3 regions of the Azospirillum sp. BE72 genome follow, and region 1 is predicted to be linked to each of the others. Evidence: predicted binding sites of a transcription regulator. Region 1 holds the regulator's gene; each other region holds the start of a gene.

Evidence for each region. Region 1 encodes PhoB, which activates phosphate uptake and scavenging genes when phosphate is short. Its sites were predicted from a motif close to TNTCATAAAACTGTCA; they were not measured.
Region 2: a site for PhoB is predicted at 1,706-1,721, ahead of J2Y49_RS04635 (Na/Pi cotransporter family protein). Genes of this name have one in related genera too.
Region 3: a site for PhoB is predicted at 1,498-1,513, ahead of J2Y49_RS14300 (DUF47 domain-containing protein). Genes of this name have one in related genera too.

The regions. Positions count from the first base shown of each region.
Region 1 is NZ_JAVDTO010000001.1:126,067-130,066, forward strand. It holds gene pstA (phosphate ABC transporter permease PstA) at 1-587, shown strand, start outside; gene pstB (phosphate ABC transporter ATP-binding protein PstB) at 715-1,461, shown strand; gene phoB (phosphate regulon transcriptional regulator PhoB) at 1,582-2,286, shown strand; gene J2Y49_RS00665 (SAM-dependent chlorinase/fluorinase) at 2,451-3,179, shown strand; gene J2Y49_RS00670 (Bax inhibitor-1/YccA family protein) at 3,256-3,981, opposite strand.
Region 2 is NZ_JAVDTO010000001.1:939,932-943,931, reverse strand. It holds gene pth (aminoacyl-tRNA hydrolase) at 1-448, shown strand, start outside; gene ychF (redox-regulated ATPase YchF) at 553-1,653, shown strand; gene J2Y49_RS04635 (Na/Pi cotransporter family protein) at 1,804-3,474, shown strand; gene J2Y49_RS04630 (EAL domain-containing protein) at 3,674-4,000, shown strand, end outside.
Region 3 is NZ_JAVDTO010000003.1:586,178-590,177, forward strand. It holds gene lysA (diaminopimelate decarboxylase) at 1-573, shown strand, start outside; gene J2Y49_RS14295 (hypothetical protein) at 816-1,325, opposite strand; gene J2Y49_RS14300 (DUF47 domain-containing protein) at 1,590-2,234, shown strand; gene J2Y49_RS14305 (inorganic phosphate transporter) at 2,245-3,258, shown strand; gene J2Y49_RS14310 (hypothetical protein) at 3,402-3,716, shown strand; gene J2Y49_RS14315 (response regulator) at 3,734-4,000, opposite strand, start outside.

The DNA.
Region 1 (4,000 bases):
ATCTGGAGGAATTCGCGCCGAAGAACCGCTGGACCGATCTGATCGAGGTGAACATCAACAACCTCGCCGCGGTGCCGTCGATCATCTTCGGCCTGCTGGGTCTCGCCGTGTTCCTGGGCTTCTTCGGCATGCCGCGCTCCGCCCCGCTGGTCGGCGGGCTGGTGATGGCGCTGATGACGCTGCCGGTCATCATCATCTCGGCCCGCGTCGCGCTGAAGGCGGTGCCGCCGTCGATCCGCGAGGCGGCGCTGGGCATCGGCGCCTCGCCCCTGCAGACGGTTCTGCACCATGTGCTGCCGCTGGCGATGCCCGGCATCCTCACCGGCACCATCATCGGCATGGCCCGCGCGCTGGGCGAGACGGCGCCTCTGCTGATGATCGGCATGGTCGCCTTCATCGTCGACGTGCCCCACGGGCTGACCGACAGCGCCACGGTGCTGCCCGTTCAGATCTACATGTGGGCCGACAGCCCGGAGCGTGCCTTCACCGAACGCACCTCGGCGGCGATCCTGATCCTGCTCGGCGTCCTGATCCTGCTGAACGGGACGGCCGTGATCCTGCGCAAGATTTTCGAGAGACGGTGGTGAGCGCCCCATGAGCATTACAAGCGGCATCCCGAGCGGCATTCCGGGCCAGCTGAAGCTGCGGCCTCGCGGCGACCAGCGCCCCGGTCAACACCCTGGGCAGCGTTCCGGCGCCGACCTGCCGGCCAAGATGACCACCCGTGGGGTGAAGGTGTTCTACGGTGCCAAGCAAGCGCTGAAGGGCATCGACCTCGACATCCACGAGAACCGGGTGCTGGCGCTGATCGGCCCGTCCGGCTGCGGCAAGTCGACCTTCCTCCGCTGCCTGAACCGGATGAACGACACCGTCGAGGGCTGCCGGGTCGAGGGACGGATCGCGCTGGACGGCGAGGATGTCTACGGCAAGGCCGTTGATGCGGTGCAGCTGCGCGCCCGCGTCGGCATGGTGTTCCAGAAGCCGAACCCGTTTCCGAAATCGATCTACGACAACATCGCCTATGGCCCGCGCATCCACGGCCTCGCTTCCGGCCGCGACGAACTGGACGAGGTGGTGCAAACCTCCCTCAAGCGCGCCGGCCTGTGGGGCGAGGTGAAGGACCGCCTGCGCGAGCCCGGCACCAGCCTGTCCGGTGGCCAGCAGCAGCGGCTGTGCATCGCCCGCGCTATTGCCGTCAGCCCCGAGGTGATCCTGATGGACGAGCCCTGCTCGGCGCTCGACCCCATCGCGACCGCCCATATCGAGGAGCTGATCGACGAGCTGCGGGCCAACTACACCATCGTCATCGTCACCCACAACATGCAGCAGGCCGCCCGCGTGTCGCAGCGCACCGCCTTCTTCCATCTCGGCGAGATGGTGGAGTGCGACGACACCGAGGAAATCTTCACCAACCCGCGCGACGAGCGCACCCAGGGCTACATCACCGGCCGATACGGCTGAGAGCCCTGCCCCGAGCCCCGCCCTTGAGCCCTGCCTGATTTTTGCGCCCCTTCCCTCCTTTGTTGAAAAGGCTGTCCCATGCCGGTTAACGTCGAGACGCGCGCTGTGAACGGAGCCTCCATGAACGCGGCCCTGAAGCCGCTCGTCCTGGTCGTCGAGGACGAGGCCGACATTCTGACGCTGTTGAAGTACAACCTGGAAAAGGAAGGCTTCCGCGTCGCCACCGCCAGCGACGGCGAGGAGGCTCTGCTGGCCGCCGGCGAACAGACGCCGCACATCGTGCTGCTCGACTGGATGCTGCCGTTGATGAGCGGGCTGGAGGTCTGCCGCCAGCTGCGCCGCAACGCCAAGACCCGCGACATCCCGATCATCATGCTGACCGCCCGCGGCGAGGAAGGCGACCGGGTGCGCGGCCTGAATTCCGGTGCCGACGACTACATCACCAAGCCCTTCTCCCCAACCGAGCTGGTGGCGCGCATGCGCGCGGTGCTGCGCCGTGCGTCGCCCGGCATGACGGACGAGGTGCTGACCTTCGCCGACGTGACGATGGATCTGGCCGCCCACCGCGTACGTCGCAACGGCCGGGACGTACATCTCGGCCCGACCGAATTCCGCCTGCTGCGCCACTTCATGCAGCATCCCGGCCGCGTCTTCTCGCGCGAACAGCTGCTCGATCTGGTGTGGGGCCATGATGTGTACGTCGAGCCGCGTACGGTCGACGTACACATCCGCCGCCTGCGCAAGGCGATGAACGAGGTGGACGAGCTGGACCTGATCCGCACTGTCCGGTCGGCGGGGTATGCGCTGGATACGAAGTCGGTGTGAGGGAAAGTTATACCCCAACCTTGATCCTCCCCCGCTGGGCGGGGAGAAGATGAGTGCTTGTGCGGGTGGGCGACGGCAGTCCCTCCCCCGCCCAGCGGGGGAGGTTAGGTGGGGGTCCAACGTCCCCCCTGACATACCCCGCCCGGCAGCGCTACACTTCCCCCATGATCCTGCTCTTCACCGACTTCGGCCTCTCCGGCCCCTACACCGGCCAGATGAAGGCGGTGCTGGCGCAGCAGGCGCCAACCGTCCCCGTCATCGACCTGTTCGCCGACGCTCCCGCCTTCGACCCACAGCTGTCGGCCTACCTTTTGGCGGCCTACGCCGCGGCCTTTCCCACCGGCAGCGTCTTTCTCTGCGTCGTCGATCCGGGTGTCGGCACCGACCGGCGGCCGGTGATGGTGGAGGCCGATGGGCGCTGGTTCGTCGGCCCCGACAACGGCCTGTTCGCCCTGACCGCCCGCCGCGCAACGTCGTTAAACGCCTGGACCATCGACTGGATTCCGGACCGGCTGTCCGCCAGCTTCCACGGCCGCGACCTGTTCGCCCCCGTCGCCGCCAGCCTCGCCACAGGCCGGCCGGTTGAGCGCAGCCCGCTCCCCCGTGCCGCCATCGACCGTCCCGACTGGCCCGACGAACTGGCGCGCATCGTCTATGTCGATGTCTATGGCAACGCCATGACGGGCATGCGGGCATCCGCCCTGCCCGCCGATGCGGTGCTGAGCGCCGCCGGCACCCGCATCGTCCATGCCCGCACCTTCGGCGCGGTCGGGCCGGGGGAGCCGCTGTGGTACGGGAACTCCAACGGGCTGGCAGAGATCGCCGTCAACCGCGGGCGGGCCGACCGCATGCTCGGCCTCAGGCTCGGCGATGCGGTGACGATGGAGTCCTGAATGGACGCAAAAGAAAACCGCCCGGAAGCGGGTGCTTCCGGGCGGCTGATGCTTGTCCGATCAGGCGTCTTCAGGCTCAGTCGTTGTTGCGCTGGCCCAGGAACTGCAGCAGGAACTGGAACAGGTTGATGAAGTCCAGGTAGAGCGTCAGGGCGCCCATCAGGGCCAGCTTGCCGGTGCTCTCGTGATCGTAGCCCTCGGCGTAGCTTTCCTTGATCGACTGGGTGTCGTAGGCGGTCAGGCCGGTGAAGATCAGCACGCCGATCGCGGAGATCGCGAAGTGCAGGGCCGGCGACTGGAAGAAGATGTTCGCCAAGCCGGCGATGACCAGGCCGATGACGCCCATCATCAGGAACGAGCCCATCTTCGACAGGTCGGCCTTCGTGGTGTAGCCGTACAGGCTCATCGCCAGGAAGGTCGCGGCGGTGACGAAGAAGGTCAGCGCGATCGACGCCCCGGTGAAGACCAGGAAGATGGCCGACATCGACAGGCCCATCGCGCCGCAGTAAGCCCAGAAGATCATCTGTGCCGATGCGAAGGACAGGCGCTGGATGCCGAAGGACAGCACCATGACGAACGCCAGCGGGGCCAGCATCACCACCCACTTCAGCGGAGTGCCGAAGATGGCCGCCATCATGGCCGGGCTGGACGACACCAGTGCGGCGACCAGGCCCGTCAGAATAAGGCCGGCGCCCATGTAGTTGTACACGCGCAGCATGTGCTGGCGCAGGCCTTCGTCGAAGTATCCCCGATCTGTCGCGCGGCCTGCGGTCGCGAAGCGGTTATAGGTCGGGTCTGCCATGTTGGTTTCCTCGGTGGAA
Region 2 (4,000 bases), 810 kb from region 1:
CCAGGGCCAGACCGCCGAAGGCACCGTCGCCGGCGACAAGGTGCTGGCGCTGGAGCCCGCCACCTTCATGAACCTGTCCGGCCAGTCGGTGGTGGCGGCCCTGCAGTTCTACAAGCTGAAGCCCGAGAACGTCGTCGTCATCCATGACGAGCTGGACCTGCCCCCCGGCAAGATCCGGGTGAAGAAGGGCGGCGGCCATGGCGGGCACAACGGACTGCGCTCCATCGACGCGCATATCGGCAAGGAATACTGGCGCATCCGGCTGGGCATCGGCCATCCCGGCAACAAGGATCTGGTCAGCGGCTACGTCCTGCACGACTTCGCCAAGGCCGACCAGGGCTGGATCGACCCGCTGCTCGACGCCGTCTCCGACAACCTCCCCCTGATGGTAGAGGGCCAGCCGGAGCTTTTCATGAACAAGGTGACGGTGGCGACGCAGGCGCGATAAGCCGCGGCCTGCCCGTCCCCTCCCCCACTTCGCGTTTGCGCTTTGCCCCCCTTCGTAGGATAAAGCGCAACAATTCCAGCATTTCCGACGGCGAGCACCCACCCATGGGCTTCAATTGCGGCATCGTCGGCCTGCCGAACGTCGGCAAGTCGACCCTCTTCAACGCGCTGACCGCCACCCAGGCGGCGGAGGCGGCGAATTTCCCCTTCTGCACCAAGGAGCCGAACGTCGGCCGCGTCAGCGTGCCCGACCCGCGGCAGGACAAGCTGGCGGAGATCGCCAAGTCGCAGAAGGTCGTCCCGACCCAGCTGGAGTTCGTGGACATCGCCGGCCTGATCCGCGGCGCGTCGAAGGGTGAAGGGCTGGGTAACCAGTTCCTCGCCAACATCCGCGAGGTCGACGCCATCGTCCATGTGCTGCGCTGCTTCGAAGACGACGACATCACCCATGTCGAGGGCAACGTCGACCCGCTGCGCGACGCCGAGGTGGTCGAGACCGAGCTGATGCTCGCCGACATGGAAAGCCTGGAACGCCAGTTGACCAGCCTGCAAAAGAAGGCCAAGGGCGGCGACAAGGACAGCAAGATCAAGGCCGACCTGATGGAGCGCGCCCTGAAGGTGCTGCAGGACGGCAAGCCGGCCCGCGTGGTCGAGGTTTCGGACGAGGAGCGGCCGGTGTTCAAGCAGTTCATGCTGCTGACCGCCAAGCCGGTGCTCTATGTCTGCAACGTGGAGGAGGCGTCCGCCGCCACCGGCAACAGCTTCTCCGCCAAGGTCGCCGAAAAGGCCAAGGCCGAGAATGCCGAAGTCGTCGTCATCTCCGCCGCCATCGAGTCCGAGGTCGCCCAGCTGACCGACCCGGCCGAGAAGGCGGAGTTCCTGGAATCGATGGGGCTGGAGGAAACCGGCCTGAACAAGCTGATCCGCGCCGGCTTCAAGCTGCTGGACCTGATCACCTTCTTCACCGTCGGCCCCAAGGAGACGCGCGCCTGGACCGTGCGCCGCAACGCCAAGGCCCCGGAAGCGGCGGGCGTCATCCACACCGACTTCGAACGCGGCTTCATCCGCGCCGAAACCATCGACTACACCAGCTATGTCACGCTGGGCGGCGAGCAGGGGGCGAAGGACGCCGGCAAGATGCGCCAGGAAGGCAAGGAATACGTCGTCCAGGACGGCGACATCTTCCACTTCCGCTTCAACGTCTGATCAGACGGGGTTTGAGGGGACGGGGGCGTAACGGCCCCCATTCCACCTCCGCCGTCACCCAACTGTCATATTGTCGTAACAATCAGCGCACCCCACCCTTCAGTTAGGGGTGCCGCCTGATCGCATCCCCGATCCGACAGAGGGGGTGCGATGCAGGCGACACGGGTGCTGCTGGAACTGGCCGGGAATGTCGTGCTGCTCCTGTGGGGGCTGCACATGGTGCAGAGCGGGCTGACCCGCGCGCTGGGCGGCGATCTGCGCCGCATCCTGGGCGCCGGGCTGCGCAACCGCTGGACCGCCTTCCTGTCCGGCATGGGCATCACCATGCTGCTGCAGAGCAGCACCGCAACCGGCCTGATGGCGACCGGCTTCACCGCCAACGGGCTGGTGTCGCTGATGCCGGCGCTGGCGGTGATGCTGGGTGCCAATGTCGGTTCCACCCTGATCGTCCAGGTTTTGGCCTTCGACGTTTCCCATGTGGCGCCGGTGCTGCTGCTGGGCGGCTTCCTCGCCTTCCGCCGCGGCAGCCGGACGCGCAGCCGCGACCTGGGCCGGGTCGCCATCGGGCTGGGCCTGATGCTGCTGTCGCTGCACCTGCTGCTGGCAACCATCGCCCCGGCGGAGAACGCGCCGATGCTGCAGCGGATGCTGGGCATGCTGACCGCCGATCCGGTGGTGGCGGTGCTGCTGGCCGCCATCCTGTCCTGGGCCGCCCATTCCAGCGTCGCCGCGATCCTGTTGATCGCCTCGCTGGCCGGCGGCGGGGTGATCGCGCCCGAGGCCGCCGTCGCCATGGTGGCCGGCGCCAACCTGGGCAGCGCGATCAATCCGATCATCGAGGGACCGGGCGGCGACGGCCAAAACCCGGCGGCCCGGCGCCTGCCGGTGGGCAACCTGGTCAACCGCCTCGTCGGCTGCCTGATCGTCGTGCCGCTGCTGGGGCCGATCACCGCCGGGTTGCAGATGGTGTCGCCGGATGCCACCCGGCTGGCCGCCAACTTCCATCTCGCCTTCAATCTGGCGATGGCCGCGCTGTTCATCGGCCCGCTGCCCTGGTTCGCGCGGGCCCTGACCCGGCTTTTCCCGGAGCGGGTGGCGGTCGCCGATCCGGCGATGCCGCTCTATCTCGACCGCAGCGCCCTGCGCATTCCCCATCTCGCCATCGCCAACGCCTCACGCGAGGCGTTGCGGATGGCCGACACGGTGGACAGCATGCTGCGCGGCGCGCTGGACGTGCTCCAGACCGACGACCGCAAGCGGGTGCAGGAGATCCGCAGGATGGACGACGTGCTCGACCGGTTGCACGACACGATCAAGCGCTACCTCACCCAGATCAACGTCGAGGATCTGGACGAACGCGACGCCCGTCGGGTGTCCGACGTGCTGACCTTCACCATCAACCTCGAACATGTCGGCGACATCGTCGACCGCAACCTGATGGAGGCCGCGTCGAAGAAGATCCGGCGCAGGCTGCGCTTCTCCACCGAAGGCGCGGCTGAGATCGCCGGCATGCTGGAACGGCTGAGTGAGACCCAGCGGCTGGCCGCCGCCGTCTTCGTGTCCGGCGACATCCGTTCCGCCCGCGCACTGATGCGCGAGAAGGAGGTCATCCGCGATCTGGAAACCAGCGCGACGGAGGCGCATTTCGCCCGGCTGCGTGCCGGACGGACCGAAAGCGTGGAAACCAGCGCCCTGCATCTGGATATCCTGCGCGACCTGCGCCGCATCAACGCCCATCTGGTCGCCGCCGCCTACCCGGTGCTCGATCAATCGGGGGAGCTGCTGCCCAGCCGACTCAAGCATGAGGCACCCCATGGGTGATTGTCTGTCCCAATGATGGGGAGCGGTGAGGTCTCCGCTTAGCCTCTTTCTTGTCACCAACCCAGCAACGTTAACTCTTTCGTAACCATATAAAATTCGTCAAGCTCTTTCGCGACATGGTTAACAAACCATTGCTGTGGTTGTTATGCCAGGGAGAGCCGGGCAGCGACCGGCAAAGGTTGGCGGAATGGAGCGGACGGTGGCGAACACGCACGCGACGTCGAACGGGCCCGAAACGCCGGGGACATCCGACGCGGGATTCGTCGAGCGGGTCCGCGATGCCATCGATCGGCAGGAGCTGTCGCTGGTCTTCCAGCCGCAGGCCGACGTCTTCACCAACCGCCTGACCGGGTTCGAGGCGCTGTCGCGCTGGCGCCTGTCCGACGGCACCATGCTGCCCCCGGACGTCTTCGTGCCGATGGCCGAACAGGGCGAGGCGATCCACCTGCTGGGCGAATGGACCCTGCGCGCCGCCTGCGCGGCGGCGGCCGGCTGGCTCCGCGCCGGTATCGTCGACGTTCCGGTG
Region 3 (4,000 bases), on a different contig from region 1:
GACATCCAGCGCCTCGACCTCGGCGGCGGGCTGGGCATCACCTACAGGAACGAGGCGCCGCCCGATCTGGCCGACTATGCCGCGATGGTGCGCTCCATCACCGGCAATCTCGGCTGCCGCATCACGCTGGAGCCGGGCCGCTCGCTGGTCGGCAACGCCGGCATCCTGGTCAGCCGCGTCATCTATGTGAAGCAGGGTCTGCACCGCCGCTTCGCCATCGTCGACGCGGCGATGAACGACCTGATCCGCCCGTCGCTGTACGACGCCTATCACGGCATCGTCCCGGTCGCCGAGCCGGCCGACGGCGTCGCGGCGGAGCCCTACGACGTGGTCGGCCCGGTGTGCGAGAGCGGCGACACCTTCGCCGTGCAACGCCCGCTGCCGCCGCTGGCCGACGACGACCTCGTCGCCTTCCTGTCGGCCGGCGCCTATGGCGCGGTGATGGCATCGACCTACAACACCCGGCCGCTGGTGCCGGAGGTTCTGGTCAACGGCGACCGCTTCTCCGTCATCCGCCCCCGCCCGACGGTGGAGGAGATGCTGGCGGCCGAGCGGGTGCCCGACTGGCTGTAAGGGCTGACGTATCTTGAAAGCCCCTCTCCCCTTGCGGGGCGGGATCGGCCAAACGCCAACGGCGTTTTGCCGACCCGCGGGTTGGGGTGAGGGGTCGCAAATCCAGACTTCCACCGGCCTTGCGGCCGCCGCACCCCTCATCCCAACCCTTCTCCCGCAAGGGGAGAAGGGCTTTACACGACGAACAAAGCCCAAATACGATTTCTCTGCGGAAAGAGGGACTCCAGCCTCTTCCCATCCCCTCAGGTGCGGATCAGCCCGTCCGTTTTTGACGGCTCCGCCGGCGGATTGACCGGGCCCGGCGACAGCTGCCAGCCGTCGAGCGCGCGTCTCAGCGCGTCCAGCCCGGCACCGGCGGAGGATTTGGCCTCGTCGGCGGCGCGGGTGATGGCGGCGCAGAGTTCGGCGCGCCGCTTGGGATCGTCGCGGCTTTCCTCCAGCGCGCGGCCGACATCGTCAGTCGTCCCGCCGTTCCTGGCGTCGGGCGGCGCCGTCTTCGGGTCGATGCCCAGGAGCGGCAGCAGATACTCCCGCCCCTTCTCGCGCGCCAGCGCCACCGCCTTGTCCCCGAACCGCTCCGCCGTCGCCAGACCGGCATCCCAGGTGCTGAGCGCGGCCGAGACGGTCGGGCTGCAGCGGCCGGCGGGGTCCTCCGGCGACGCCGTCTGCGCCTGCAGCGGGGCGGCCGAAAGCAGCAGGACCGCCAGGGCCGGCACGGCAAGGCGGCGGATGGAACTGGATGGGCACGTCATGCGGGCAAACCTGCGGTCTTGAAGGGGCGTGACGGTCATTTGGGGAGGCGGCATGCGCCTTTCCATAGCCCCGCCCGATCCGGCACGGCCGACCCGGATCATTCCGTCCAGCGCCTGGAAAGTACGCAGAGGCCGCAACCTGTGGCGATTTTGCTACCAAATGACTGTTTCATGACTGTTACATGACATGCCGCCGCTGCACTGGGCGGCGAAGCGTGCTAAGAGCAGCGCAAAATCACTCCAGTTACCGCGAGTCACCGTCCCATGCTGCTGCGCGCTTTCCGTTCGCTGATGCCGAAGGAGGAACGCTTCGTCGACCAGTTCGTCGAGCAGGCCCGCCACATCGTGGCCGCAGCCGCCGCGCTGGAAGCGGTGATGGACGCGGGTCCGGAGGAGCGGGCACAGAAGATCGCGGCGCTGAAGCGGGTGGAAAAGGACGCCGACCGCATCGCCAAGGATGCCGGGCGCGACCTGCACCGCGCCTTCATCACCCCCTTCGACCGCTCGGACATCCTGTCGCTGATCAACGCGCTGGACGACGCCATCGACCTGATGGACGAGGTTCCGCGCCATGCCGGCCTCTACGGCATCGAGACGTTCGACGAGCCGATGCGCCGCTTCGTCGTCCTGATCCGCCAGCAGGCCGACGTGATGGTGGAGCTGATGCCGCTGCTGGGCGCCATCGCCCGCAACGCGGAACGCATCGACCATCTCTGCGGCCGCATGTCCGACCTGGAGGACGAGGCCGACGACGTGCTGCGCAGCGCCCTGCAGTCGCTGATCGCGGAGAAGCCGGACATGATCGCCTTCCTCGGCCGGCGCGAGCTGTACGAGATGCTGGAGGCGGTGACCGACCGGTGCGACGACGTCGGCGACCTGGTCGCGGGCATCACGCTCGATCAGGTCTGAGGCGGCGGCAATGGAGGCCCTCCAGCTCGCACTGCCGGCGATCATCTTCATCGTCTTCGTGGCGCTCGCCTTCGACTTCATCAACGGCCTGCACGACGCGGCGAACTCCATCGCCACCGTGGTGTCGACCCGCGTGCTGTCGCCCAAGCTGGCCGTGCTGTGGGCGGCTTTCTTCAACTTCATCGCCTTCCTGTTCTTCGGCCTGCATGTCGCCACCACCATCGGCACCGGTCTGGTCGATCCGCTGGTGATGGACCCGGCGGTGATCCTGGCGGCGCTGATCGGCGCTATCGGCTGGAACCTGATCACCTGGTATCTCGGGCTGCCGTCCTCGTCGTCCCATGCGCTGGTCGGCGGCATCGCCGGGGCCGGCATCGCCAAGGCCGGGTTCAGCGCCATCATCGCCAGCGGCTTCACCAAGACGGCGGTCGCCATCGTGCTGTCGCCGGGCATCGGCCTGCTGCTGGCGCTGCTGCTGATGCTGGTGGTGTCCTGGGTGCTGCGCCGCTCCGCCCCCTTCACGGTCGACCGGCAGTTCCGCCACCTCCAGCTCGTCTCCGCCGCCCTCTACAGCCTGGGCCACGGCGGCAACGACGCGCAGAAGACGATGGGCATCATCGCCGTCCTGCTGTTCAGCCAGGGCATGCTGGGCGATACCTTCTACGTCCCCTTCTGGGTCATCATCACCTGCCAGGCGGCGATGGGGCTGGGCACGATGATGGGCGGCTGGCGCATCGTCCGCACCATGGGCTCGCGCATCACCGACCTGAAGCCCTATCAGGGCTTCTGCGCCGAGACCGCGGGCGCCATCACGCTGTTCGGCGCGACGTGGCTGGGCATTCCGGTTTCGACCACCCACACCATCACCGGCGCCATCGTCGGCGTCGGCTCCGCCCGCCGCACCTCGGCGGTGCGCTGGGGCTTGGCGGGCCGAATCGTCTGGGCCTGGGTGCTGACGATTCCCGCCTCCGGCATCGTCGCCGCCCTGTCCTACCTGCTGGTGGCCGGCCTGCTGACCCCGTAAGCGGGCCGCCGGCCCGTTCGACCGGGCGGAGAATCGGGGGCAGGAACACGACGCGAACGGATAAACCCTTCGTTCAGCAGCGCGGCCTTGACCCGGAAGGGCGGGAACGGCAGGATCGGTGCGGTGGAGACAGGATACCGGTCATGCCGCATATCGAACGCACCGACCAAGGCGAGCAGTATGTGCTTCCCGGCACCGAACGCCGGACGGCTCCCGGCTTGCCCTATGCGGCGGAAGCCGACGGCCAGCTGACCCTTCATTTCTACGCCCCGCCCGAGAAGTCCGAACGCCGGTCCCGCCCGACCTCCGCGCGCGCCCTGCCCGCCACCCCGGCGATGCCCGCGGTGATGCCTGCCGCGATGACCCAGGTCCAGACCTCCACGTCGGGAGAGGCCACGCCGCAAAGCCTGTTCGGCCGCCGCCTCGCCCATTTCCCGCGGGTGTTCGAGCAGCCCTGAGGGCTGTCCACGACCGTTTACGCGACGCCCGTGCGGCTGCGGCCGGATGCAAGGGTGCGGGCGACCTGACGCAGCAGGATCTCGCGGTCATAGGGCTTGCCGATGTGCCCGTTCATGCCGGCCTCGCGGCACTGGCGCCGTTCCTCTTCTGATGAGCCGGCGGTCAGCGCCAGGATCGGCACATCGCCGCGGGACGGCGGCATCGCGCGGATGGCCCGGCTGGCCGCCAGCCCGTCCATGCCCGGCATCTGCACGTCCATCAGCACCAGATCATAGTCGCCGGC